2 regions of the Allobosea sp. FW305-C-101 genome follow, and region 2 is predicted to be linked to the other one. Evidence: riboswitches for the same ligand, from Rfam matches in the RefSeq annotation. Region 2 holds a riboswitch; the other holds the start of a gene.
The links. A riboswitch is a leader RNA that binds a small molecule or an ion and turns the genes downstream of it on or off. The one in region 2 is predicted to bind cobalamin.

Region 1 (3,796 bases), on a different contig from region 2:
TCGATATCGACATGCCAAGTCTCGAGATAGGCGCAGACCGCGCCCTTGCGCTTGCCGCCCTGGTTGACGGCGATGGCCGTGTCGTTGGCGACCTTGAGGAACGGCACCACGCCCTGGCTCTCGCCATTCGTCCCCTTGATATGCGCGCCCAAGCCCCGCACCGGCGTCCAGTCATTGCCGAGGCCCCCCGAGTATTTGGCGAGCAGGGCGTTGTCCTTCACCGCCTTGAAGATGCCGTCGAGATCGTCGGCGACGGTGGTCAGGAAGCAGGAGGAGAGCTGCGGGCGCAGCGTGCCGGAGTTGAACAGGGTCGGGGTCGAGGCCATGAAATCGAAGGAGGAGAGCAGGTCGTAGAACGCGATCGCCCTGCCCTCGCGATCGATCTCGCGGATGGCGAGGCCCATCGCGACGCGCATGAAGAAGGCCTGCGGCAGCTCGAAGCGGTTGCCCCGGACATGCAGGAAATAGCGGTCGTAAAGCGTCTGGAAGCCGAGATAGTCGAACTGGAGATCGCGCTCGGGCTTCAGCGCCGCCGCGATGCGGGCAATGTCGAAGCGGCCGAGCTCGGGGTCGATCAATTCATTGGCGATACCGGTCTTGAGATAGGCGGTGAAGTAGTCGCCGTAGCCGGCGGCCATCTCTTCCTGCGTCGCCTGTTCGGCATGGCCATGGACGAAGCTCAGCGCCTCGCGCCGCAGCTTGTCGAGCAGGAGGCGGGCCGAGACCTTGGCGTAGTTCGGCTCGCTCTCGATCAGCGTCCGCGCAGCGAGGATCGGCGCCAGTGCCAATTCGTCGAGCGAAATGCCGTCATAGAGGTTGCGGCGGGTCTCCATCAGGATCGGCTCGGCCGCGACGCCGTCGAGCCCGGCACAAGCCTCGCGCACGACCTTGTCGAGGCGGGCGGCGTCGAGCGGAACGAGCGTGCCGTCAGTGAGCTTCATCTGCAGCGACGGCGCGACAGCGACCGGCGCGGACCCGGCCTGCGCCCTCGCCCGCTCCTGCGCCCGCTCTGCCCGATAGAGAACATAGGCACGGGCAACCTTGTGGTGTGCGCCGCGCATCAGCGCGAGCTCGACCTGATCCTGCACGTCCTCGATATGGAAGGTGCGGCCGGTCGCGGCGCGGCGCGTCAGGCCGGAGACGACCTGTTCGGTCAGGTCGGCGACGACATCATGGATGCGACGGGACGCGGCGGCGCTCGCGCCCTCGACCGCCAGGAAAGCCTTGGTCAGGGCGACCGCGATCTTCGAGGGGTCGAAGGGCGTTACCGCGCCATTGCGGCGGATGAGCTGGTAGCCGGGCTCCGCCGCTGCGGCGCGCGGCGATGCAGCAGGTTCGGCACCCAGCGGGGCCAGTGAAGGCCGTTCGGCTTCGAGAGAAAGAGACATCGGCATCAACCCCAAGATGTTGGGGGCAAAGGCCGAGCGGTCGCGTCGAGAAGGCGCGCGACGATACGATGCCGCGACCTGCCAAGCGCACCACCGGGACACCCCGCCCGAGGACGTAAACAAGGGTCGCGGCAGGTCTCCTGGCTCGCGGGTCACCGCTCTCGTCCGTCTTCCCAAGGCCTTGCAGCCTCAGTGACAACGCTGGACTAAGAACTTACCGCTGACAGTTGCGGGGGCAGCGCCGGTCTCTCACCGGCTTCCCTCTTAGCTCTCGATCTTGCGATTCGAGAGACCATCGACAACTACATCTAGCGTCACTCTCCGCTCCGATGTCAATCGGTCGTATGCTCTTCCTCGATCGCATGCGGAAAGCGAGGACATCTCGGCGGCAGCTCCCCGAGCGCTGCTCGTCACATGAAGACATAAATATGTCTTTATATCTCTTGTTGACGGCCCGGAAATGATGGCCCATGATGCGGCGTCGAGGTTCTTCGGTGCGGCTTGCCGCATCGGAGCTAAGAGGGAAGCCGGTGAGAGACCGGCGCTGCCCCCGCAACTGTCAGCGGCGAGCTTTCTGCCCACCCATGTCACTGAGGCCGCAAGGCCTTGGGAAGACGGGCAAGAGCGACGACCCGCGAGCCAGGAGACCTGCCCCGACAACATGAACGTCCTCGGGCGGGGTGTCCCGGTGGTGCGCTTGGCGGCGCCGCCCGGATTCTTGCGTCCGGACGGTCCTCGTCCCGCGTCCGCTTTGGCCTTTGCCCCCAACTAGTCGGGGTTAAGCCTATGTCTCAATCAGTACCTGTCGCTGCACTCGGCACGCCGCGCATCGGTCCGCGCCGCGAACTCAAGACCGCGCTCGAAAGCTTCTGGGCCGGAAAATCCGACGAAAGATCGCTCGTCGAGGCCGCTGAGGGCCTGCGCGCGGCCAACTGGGCGCGCCAGAAGGCGCAAGGGATCAGCGTGATCCCGTCGAACGACTTCTCCTTCTACGACCAGGTGCTCGACACCAGTGTCATGGTCGGCGCGATCCCGGACATCTATGGCTGGAAGGGCGGGCCGGTGCCGCTTGGCACCTATTTCGCCATGGCTCGCGGCTCGCAGGGCGAAGCCGAGCCGCATACATCCTGCGGCCATGCCCATCACGACCACGATCATGCCCATGGCGTCCCGGCGCAGGAAATGACCAAGTGGTTCGACACCAACTACCACTACATGGTGCCGGAGTTCGCACAGGGGCAGAGCTTCGAGCTCGCCTCGCTGAAGCCGGTGGAGGAGTATCGCGAGGCAAAGGCGCTCGGCTACGAGACGCGCCCTGTCCTGCTCGGCCCGGTGACGTTCCTGAAGCTCGGCAAGTCCAAGGACCCGTCCTTCGATCCGCTGTCGCTGCTGGGCGAATTGCTGCCGGTCTATGTCGATGTGCTGCGCCGTCTCTCGGCGAATGGCGCTGAATGGGTGCAGATCGACGAGCCCTGCCTCGTACTCGATCTCGATGAGGCCGCCCGCACCGCGCTGCATCGAACCTATGCGACGATCGCGCATGCCCTGCCGCAGCTCAAGGTGATGCTCACCACCTATTTCGGAGCACTGGGCGACAATCTCGACACGGCGGTATCCCTGCCGGTCGCAGGCCTGCATCTCGATCTCGTCCGCGCGCCCGAGCAGCTCGATGCCGTTCTGGCTAAAGCGCCGCAAGGCCTGGTGCTCTCGCTCGGCGTGGTCGACGGTCGCAACATCTGGAAGACCGATCTGGAGGCGGTCCTCGCAAAGATCGAGCCGGTCGCGGCCAGGCGCGGCACCGACCATGTCCAGGTCGCACCGTCCTGCTCCATGCTGCACAGCCCGATCGATCTGGAACTCGAAACCAGTCTCGATCCGGAGGTGAAGAACTGGCTTGCCTTCGCGGTGCAGAAGATGGGCGAACTCTCCACGCTCGGCCGCGCGCTTGGCGGCGGGCGCGGCACCGTCAAGGACAGGCTGGCCGCCTCGACCACGGCAGCGGCCGCACGCAGGGCCTCGCCGAAGGTCAACGACAAGGCCGTCGCAGCGCGCATGGCTGCGGTCACGGAGGCCTTCGCCCGCCGCAAGACCGGCTTCGCGGAGCGTGCGAAGCTCCAGCGCGCCCGCTTCAACCTGCCCGCTTTCCCGACCACCACGATCGGTTCCTTCCCGCAGACGCCGGAGGTCCGCAAGGCCCGCGCCGCCCATGACAAGGGTCAGCTCGGCCATGCCGAATACGAGCAGTTCCTGCGCGAGGAGACCGCTCGCGCCGTGCGCTGGCAGGAGGAGATCGGCCTCGACGTGCTCGTCCATGGCGAGTTCGAGCGCAACGACATGGTGCAGTATTTCGGCGAGCAGCTCGCCGGCTTCGCCTTCACGCGCGGCGGCTGGGTGCAGAGCTACGGCTC
Region 2 (3,796 bases):
GGCCTCGGCCGCCTTGGCGACGCGCGCCGTGAGCTCCTCGGGGGAGAGACCGGCCGGCAACGGCACGGCGACAGAGTCGAAATCGTCATGGTCGTGATCATGCTCGCCCTCGCCATGATGCGAGGGGCGGGCGGCGAGGTCGCTCTCGGCAGCCGCGCCGAGGCCGACGATCAGCGCCGGCTCGACCTTGCCATGGGATGTCTCGACGATCTTGATCGCCTTCGGCAGATGCTCGGCGATCTCGGCCTTGACCCGCGCACGGCCGGCTTCGTCGACGAGGTCGCTCTTGTTGAGCAGGATGAGGTCGGCGCAGAGGATCTGGTCCTCGAACACCTCTTCCAACGGATTGTCGTGATCGACGGAGGCGTCGGCCGCCTTCTGCGCCGCGAGCGCCTCGGGATCATCGGCGAACTGGCCCTCGGCTACGGCCGGGCCGTCGACCACGGCGATGACGCCGTCGACAGTGACGCGCGAGCGGATCGCCGGCCAGTTGAAGGCGGTGACGAGCGGCTTCGGCAGGGCGAGGCCGGAGGTCTCGATCAGGATGTGCTCGGGCGGGTTCGGCCGGTTCAGCAGCTTTTCCAGCGCCGGCACGAAATCATCGGCGACGGTGCAGCAGATACAGCCATTCGGCAGCTCGACGACATCCTCGTCGCTGCAGCCCTCGATGCCGCAACCCTTCAGGAATTCGCCGTCGAAGCCGAGATCGCCGAATTCGTTGACGAGCACGGCGAGCTTCTTGCCCTGCGCATTCTCGAGGAGATGGCGCACCAGCGTCGTCTTACCGGCGCCGAGGAAGCCGGTGATGATGGTGCAAGGCACCTTGCCGAGAGAGGCGGTCTGCGGAGCGTTCATGATGTCATCCTTGCTGGCGCGCCGGCAAAGGCGGCACGCGCGCGACCACGCCCTTGCGGAAGGACTGCGGCCGCTCTTTCCAGGGAACGATGCCGTTGGCGCTGGCGGCATAGGCCTCCGCCGCGCCGACGATCTCGTCGAGATGGGTGTCGGTGTCGAGATCGCCGATCAGATAGGTCCATTTGCCATCGGCGCTGAGCGCGATGGTGCAGGGCCGCTTGCAGACGGCGAGGCATTCGACGGGCAGCACGGGGATCGTGCTGCCCTTGGCTGCGAGCTGCGCGGTGAGCCGCTCGGCCAGCGCCAGTCCCGGCTGGTCATAGCCTTCCGGGAGATCGGCGCGGGCACGGCGGCAGGCCGTACAGACATGGATGGTGAGGTCACCCTCGGACATTGCTTTGCCTTCAGGCTTCCGCGGCCCGGCGGCTCGCCCAAGGCCAGAGCACGCCGACCATGAAGGCGGTGACGAGCCAGAGCGCGGCCTGGATGCCGAGCGAGAGCGACGCGAAATGGGCGGCGACCTCGGCCGGCACCTTGCTCTCCGGCGCGGCCGGATGCGGGGCGCCGACGACATGCGGGAGCAGGATCAGCACGATCGCCACAAGCTTGAGCCAGGGCTGCTCGAAGCGCAGGAACACAAAGAGCCCGGCCGCGGTGGCGACCGCGGTCCAGAGCCACCAGAGCTGGCGCTGCTCCAATGCGGCGGAGGCGGCGCCCGGCAGTTCCGGCGCGAGCCCCATGGCAGGCGCAAGCCCGAGCGCGAGGAATCCGCAGGCACCCCAAACGAGTGCGCTGCGCTGGTCGATCCTGTCGCCGGCCGCGATCATGCCCGCCAGCAGCAGCGCCGCGAAGCCGATCGCGGTCGCGATCGTCACTGCGCTGGTGAAGAGCGTGCGCTGGAGGCCGTCCTGCGGCTTCCATTCGGCGTGGTCGTGGCCGGGCGCATCGCCGGCCGGGCCATGCGCGAGGATGATTTTTGCTTCCCCGTCGAAGGCGGCCAGCGTCGGCGCTTTCAGCGCGAGCGCCGCCTCATAGGTCTCGGCCTTGAGGATGAGCGGGGTGGTGGTGACATGCTGGAGGGCGGCGACGATCAAGCCGGCCAGAAGCCCGGCCAGGATGCTGACCGTGAGAACACGCGTGACCATGATGACTTTCCCTCAGTGGCAGGGAAAGGCGAGGCCGTGACGGGTGTCGTGCGCGGCGTTGTGCACGTTCGACGAGGCGGCGAAACCGGTCGTGTAGATCAGCGCGACGCCGATCACGAGCGCGGCGGCAACCGCCTTGACGCGTTCCGAAACGCTGAGCGTGGGGGTGGAAACCGAGGCGGTGTTCATAAGCGTTCTCCGTGGCCGCCCCGCCGGCAGCCGGTTGGATCTCTGCGGGTCGACGGCAGGTCTCCTGGCTCGCGGATTTGGCGCCCTGTGCCGCCTTCCCGGAACTCGCGCTCCAGTGGCCGATGGCGAAGGACATCCGCTTACAGTTGCGGGGGCAGCCGCGGTCTCGCACCGCGTTCCCTTTTCACCTCCTCGCGGAGGCACCGTCGGGGATCATCATTAGCCATCGCCGTGTTGCTGTGCAATGCAATGCGCGTCGCAAGGGCGTCATTCTCGGGCTTGACCCAGGAATCTCTTGCAGGAAGGGGCTCCGGTGCCTCGTTCGGATGGAGATGCTCGGGTCAAGCCCGAGCATGACGGCAGAGGATTTTTTGAATGGAGTTGCCCCATCTCACCCTCGTCCTCGGCGGAGCCCGCTCCGGCAAGAGCCGTCATGCCGAAGCGCTGATCGAGGTCCTGCCGGCACCCTGGACCTATATCGCTACCGCCCAGGCCTATGACGACGAGATGCGCGAGCGCATCGCCGAGCACCGCGCGCGCCGGCCAGCCGGCTGGCAGACGGTGGATGCCCCGCTCGATCTGGCCGGCGCGATCGCTGCCCAGCCGGCGGGCCGGCCGATCCTGGTCGATTGTCTGACGCTCTGGCTCACCAATCTGATCCTCGCAGAGCACGACACGGCGGCGGCACGCGAGGGCCTGATCGCCGCCTGCGAGCGTGTCTCCGCCCCGCTCGTACTGGTCGGCAACGAGGTCGGTCTCGGCATCGTGCCGGAGAATGCGCTGGCCCGCCGCTTCCGCGACGAGGCCGGGCGCCTCCATCAGGCGCTTGCGGCGCGTGCGGCCAGCGTGGTCTTCATGGTCGCCGGATTGCCGATGCGAGTGAAATGATGACGGATACTGATGACGCCGCCCGCCACAAGGCGAAGATGGAGAAGCGCAAGGCGGTGCAGGATGCCGAGGTCGCCTCCAAGACGGTCGAGAAAGGGCTTCTGATCGTCAATACCGGCCCCGGCAAGGGCAAGTCGACGGCGGCCTTCGGCCTGATCCTTCGGGCGCTCGGCCATGGCTGGCGCATCGGCGTGGTGCAGTTCATCAAGGGCGCCTGGTCGACCGGCGAGCGCAAGGCGCTCGAAGCCTTCGGCGATCAGGTCTCGTGGCACAGCATGGGCGAGGGCTTCACCTGGGAGACGCAGGACAAGGCCCGCGACATCGCCGCTGCCGAGCGCGCCTTTGCCAAAGCTAGGGAGCTGATGGCCGATCCGGAGATTCGCCTGCTGGTGCTGGACGAGCTCAACATCGCCCTGCGCTACGACTATCTGCCGCTCGCCGAGGTGGTCGAGGTTCTACATGCCCGCCGTCCGGACCTGCACGTCGTCGTCACCGGCCGCAATGCCAAGCCGGAATTGATCGAGGCGGCCGACCTCGTCACCGAGATGACGCTGGTGAAGCACCATTTCGCGGCGGGTGTGAAAGCACAGCAGGGGATCGAGTTCTAATAGCTTTCCTCACCGGCTGCCGGTGCTTTGCCGCAGAACGAACGCGAACGGCCCTCGCGCGTTCATGCCCTCGATCATCGTTTGCGAGGGTGGGGCCATGAGTGGTTTTCT

Region 1: linked by a shared signal. The riboswitch ahead of AC3WMA_RS06925 (ribonucleoside-diphosphate reductase subunit alpha) and the one ahead of AC3WMA_RS22260 (CbtB domain-containing protein) in region 2 are both predicted to bind cobalamin.

What each region holds. Positions count from the first base shown of each region.
Region 1 is NZ_JBYSYT010000001.1:1,454,135-1,457,930, forward strand. It holds gene AC3WMA_RS06925 (ribonucleoside-diphosphate reductase subunit alpha) at 1-1,388, opposite strand, end outside; cobalamin riboswitch at 1,502-1,701, opposite strand; cobalamin riboswitch at 1,856-2,058, shown strand; gene metE (5-methyltetrahydropteroyltriglutamate--homocysteine S-methyltransferase) at 2,175-3,796, shown strand, end outside.
Region 2 is NZ_JBYSYT010000006.1:67,124-70,919, forward strand. It holds gene cobW (cobalamin biosynthesis protein CobW) at 1-855, opposite strand, end outside; gene AC3WMA_RS22250 (DUF1636 family protein) at 860-1,249, opposite strand; gene AC3WMA_RS22255 (CbtA family protein) at 1,260-2,000, opposite strand; gene AC3WMA_RS22260 (CbtB domain-containing protein) at 2,013-2,189, opposite strand; cobalamin riboswitch at 2,227-2,412, opposite strand; gene cobU (bifunctional adenosylcobinamide kinase/adenosylcobinamide-phosphate guanylyltransferase) at 2,565-3,077, shown strand; gene cobO (cob(I)yrinic acid a,c-diamide adenosyltransferase) at 3,077-3,685, shown strand; gene AC3WMA_RS22275 (MgtC/SapB family protein) at 3,783-3,796, shown strand, end outside.